2 regions of the Afipia sp. GW821-FHT14H12 genome follow, and region 1 is predicted to be linked to the other one. Evidence: riboswitches for the same ligand, from Rfam matches in the RefSeq annotation. Region 1 holds a riboswitch; the other holds the start of a gene.
The links. A riboswitch is a leader RNA that binds a small molecule or an ion and turns the genes downstream of it on or off. The one in region 1 is predicted to bind S-adenosylmethionine.
Positions count from the first base shown of each region.

Region 1 (2,198 bases):
TGCGTGCTCGCGGCCGCTTCCAGGAACGCGCGCGAGATCGCGAAGAATTCGGGCTCGTCGAGCAGGAATGCATCGTGCCCCTTGTCGGTGGTGATTTCGGCGAAGGACACCCGCGCGCTGCTCGCGTTCAGCGCGTGCACCACGGCGCGCGCCTCGGAGCTTGGAAACAGCCAGTCGCTCGTGAACGAGATCACGCAGAAGCGCGTCCGCGTGCCGAGAAACGCCGCTGCCAGCACGCCGTTATGGTCGGCGGCGATGTCGAAATAGTCCATTGCGCGGGTCAGATAGAGATAGGAGTTGGCATCGAAGCGCTCGACAAACGACGAGCCCTGATGGCGCAGATAGCTTTCCACCTCGAAATCGGCGTCGAACGAGAAGGTCGGCTCGTCCCGATCCTGCAGGCGGCGGCCGAACTTGCGATGCAGCGCCGCGTCCGACAGGTACGTGATATGCGCGGCCATGCGCGCGACGCCGAGGCCGCGGCGCGGATGCGTGCCATGCTCGAAATATCGTCCCTGCCGCCAATCCGGATCGGCCATCACCGCCTGACGGCCGAGCTCATGGAAAGCGATGTTCTGCGCGGAATGCTTCGCACCGCAGGCGATCGCAAGTGCCGCGAACACCCGTTGGGGATACGCGGTCGCCCATTGCAGAACCTGCATGCCGCCCATCGAGCCGCCGACCACCGCGAACAATTTGGTGATGCCGAGATGATCGATCAGCATCGCCTGCGCGCGCACCATGTCGGGAATGGTGATGACTGGAAAATCCAGCCCCCACGGCTTGCCGGTGGCGGGATTGGTCGAGGACGGCCCGGTCGAGCCCATGCAGCCGCCGACGACATTCGAGCAGATTACGAAATAGCGGTCGGTATCGATCGGCTTGCCCGGCCCCACCAGCGTCTGCCACCAGCCCGGCTTGCCGGTGACGGGATGCGTGTTGAACACATGCTGGTCGCCGGTGAGCGCATGGCAGATCAGGATCGCGTTGGAGCGGTCGGCATTGAGCGTGCCGTAGCTTTGATAGGCGATCTGGAACGGCGAAAGATCGACACCGCAATCCAGATGCAGCGGCTTGTCGGCGCCGAACACAACAAGCTGCGACGACGGATGATCCGCCTCGCGCGCGCGCTCTTCGCTGACAGTAGGTTTTTTGCCGACCGGTTGTCGGCTTGCAACGTCGGACATCGTATCTCCAGACCTTCAGGCCCAAAAAAACCGGCCTGAACGAATTGTTCGGCCGGGATCCAGATGTCCCCGGCCTGTTTAGCGAATTCTTTAACGTGGCTGCAAGCCGGCCGGCTCAAATGACCACGGAACAAGGCAAAAGTAGTCCTGCGCCACCCCTCCGTCAAGGAGCTCCATCAAGGCGGAGGCCGCTAAACTCCCCTCAGCGTGAAGGTTTTCTTTGCTTTCAGGCACCGTCTTTTCTAATCAGAACCTTCGTTGCGAAAGCTCTTTGCATGCCCGATACACCCTCACCCATTTCACTCCAGGATTTGCGCCGCGAGATCGATACGATCGACGAGCAGGTGCATACGCTGCTGATGCGGCGCGGCGATATCATCGACCGCCTGATCCGCGTGAAGCAGACCCAGGAGGTCGGCTCCGCGTTCCGCCCCGCGCGCGAGGCGGACATGATGCGCCGCCTCGTGACGCGGCATCACGGCATCCTGCCGCTCGACACCGTCGAGAGCATCTGGCGCGTCATCATCTCGACCTTCACTTATGTGCAGGCGCCGTTCTCCGTTCATGCCGATCTGTCGTCGGGTGAAAGCGCGATGCGCGACAGCGCGCGCTTCCATTTTGGTTTTACGGTGCCGTTCCTTGCCCACTTCAACGCGGGTGCCGCCGTCGAAGCGGTCGCGAAATCGCGTGGCGACCTCGCGCTGGTGTCGGCGACATCGAGCCAGACGCCGTGGTGGAGCGTCCTCGAACAGCCGGGCGCGCCGAAGATCATCGCGCGACTGCCGTTCGTCGAGCGCGCCGACCATCCGGCCGCGATGCCGGTCTTCGTCATCTCCCGCGTGGCAGACGATGCACTGGTGACCGAAATCGAGACATGGAGCCTGCACGTCAGCGGCTGGAGCCCGGCCGCAGCGCGCGCCCTCTCGCCGCTGTCCGACGTGCTGGCGGTCGCGGATGCCTCATCAGGCACCGCCGCCCTGCTGGTCTCGGTCGCTCACACCGATGGGATCG
Region 1 covers NZ_JBXAOZ010000001.1:1,320,308-1,322,505, reverse strand. Annotated here, with positions in the region: gene metX (homoserine O-acetyltransferase MetX) at 1-1,187, opposite strand, end outside; SAM riboswitch at 1,245-1,324, opposite strand; gene AC1RNA_RS06550 (chorismate mutase) at 1,463-2,198, shown strand, end outside.

Region 2 (2,198 bases), 950 kb from region 1:
CGATATCGACAACGCCGGTGTGACGCTTGGCGCGGTAACCGACGAAGCCATCCGAGCCCTCGCCCGAGAGGTCGACGCTGACCGCGACGCCGCCGGCAAGATCGGCATTCTCGCAATCGACAAGATGCTCGGCCTGATGCAGCGCCTCGAGTTCGTCGTTGTTCAGTTGCGGCGCGCCGGTGCGGAAGCGGACCTGCGACAGACGCGATCCCTGCCGCAGCAGCACGGGAAATGTCTTCGGGCTGATCTCGGCATAGAGCGGGCCATGATAGCCCGCGCCGATCATGTCGAAGCGACGCGTGCCATCCGCGATCACGCGGGTGAACACATCGAGGCGGCCGGTCGAACTTTTCGGATTGGCGGACGCCAGAATCGAAGGCGGCAGCGCCAAGCTCTCCAGCAGCGGCACGATGTAGACGCAGTTGGTCTCCAGCACCGCGCCGTCGGAGAGATCTACTTCGTGCAGTTTCAATTCGTCGATCCGCTCCGCAACCGTGACATCCGGCCCCGGCAGAAAGCTCGCGCGCACCCGGTAGGCCACCTCGCCCAGCCGCAGGTCGAGGCTCGCGGGCTGGATCTGGCTCTCCACGAACGGAAACGCCGGCAGGATCAGGCCGTCTTCTTCCATGGCCGCGATCATGCGATCGGGCAGAATACCGTTGGCGTTGGCTGGGAGAGAGAAGGCCAAATCCGGTCCCCTCGGGAGTGAGCTATGCATAGAACTTTACCCCGTTATCCGATGGGTTGCTTGACGGAAAGGGCCGTGCGGATTAAGCCTCGGACTTATCCCGTGGTGATTTGGGCCGGCCGGCTTGCAGCCACGTAAAATAAGTCGCTAAACAGGCCGCGGACCTTGTGCCCCCGGCCGTTGGATTTTTTCCAGGCCGGTTTTTTGCGTCTTGTTTCCAAGCGAGACGCTATTGGAGGTCCTGATGTCCGACACAAAGAACGCCCTGAACTCATCCCGCTACCGCCCTGAAACCCGCCTTGTCCACGCCGGAACGATCCGTTCCGACTTCGGCGAGATGTCGGAATCGCTGTTTCTGACCCAGGGCTTCACCTACGAGAGCGCGGAGGAATGCGAGGCGCGTTTCAAGGGCGAGAAGCCGGGCTTTCTCTATTCGCGATTTTCCAATCCGACGGTTGCGATGTTCGAGCAACGCATGGCCGCGCTGGAAGGCGCCGAAGCCGGGCGCGCCACCGCGACCGGCATGGCCGCGATGACCACCGCCATGCTCGCACCACTTCAGGCCGGCGATCACGTTGTCGCGGCAAGAGCGCTGTTCGGTTCGTGCCGCTACGTCATCGAAACACTGCTGCCGCGCTACGGCATCACCTCCACGCTGGTGGATGGCCGTGACCTCGACGCCTGGCGCAAGGCGATGCGTCCCAACACCAAGACGCTGTTCCTGGAGAGTCCGACCAATCCGACGCTCGAGGTGGTCGACATCGCGGAGGTAGCAAAGATCGCCCATCAGGGCGGCGCCCGCCTCGTGGTGGACAATGTGTTCGCAACGCCTCTTTACCAGAGCCCGCTCGAACTCGGCGCGGATGTCGTTGTCTATTCGGCGACTAAGCACATCGATGGACAGGGCCGCTGTCTCGGCGGCATCATCCTATCGACGCAAGAATTCATCATGGAGCACATCCATAATTTCTTCCGCCAGACCGGGCCTTCGATGTCACCGTTCAATGCCTGGGTGCTGTTGAAGGGGCTTGAGACGCTCGGCGTGCGCGTCAAGGCGCAGACCGAAAGTGCGGCGAAGATCGCCGACATCCTCGCCACGCATCCGAAAGTGACGCGGCTGATCTATCCGGGCCGTGCCGACCATCCGCAGGCCGATGTCATCAAGAAGCAGATGCGCGCAGGCTCGACGATGATCGGCTTCGAGGTGAAGGGCGGCAAGGCTGGCGCATTCCGCGCCCTGAACGGCTTCCAGGTCGCGCGCATTTCCAACAATCTCGGCGACTCCAAGAGCATCGTCACTCATCCCGCCACCACCACGCATCAGCGTCTGACGCCGGATGAACGCGCCGAACTCGGTATCGGCGACGGGTTCATCCGCTTCTCGGTCGGCCTCGAACACGTCGACGACCTGATCGAGGATGTTCAGGGCGCGCTGGAGAAAGTCTGAGGCAAGCTCGCCGCCATCCAAAAAGCCCGCCGTTTGGCGGGCTTTTTCACGACCTCACATCGG
Region 2 covers NZ_JBXAOZ010000001.1:370,786-372,983, forward strand. Annotated here, with positions in the region: gene AC1RNA_RS01850 (2'-deoxycytidine 5'-triphosphate deaminase) at 1-718, opposite strand, end outside; SAM riboswitch at 781-860, shown strand; gene AC1RNA_RS01855 (O-succinylhomoserine sulfhydrylase) at 933-2,135, shown strand; gene AC1RNA_RS01860 (SGNH/GDSL hydrolase family protein) at 2,190-2,198, opposite strand, start outside.
Region 2: it holds a riboswitch for S-adenosylmethionine, as region 1 does, so the genes downstream of both, AC1RNA_RS01855 (O-succinylhomoserine sulfhydrylase) here and metX (homoserine O-acetyltransferase MetX) in region 1, are expected to answer to the same signal.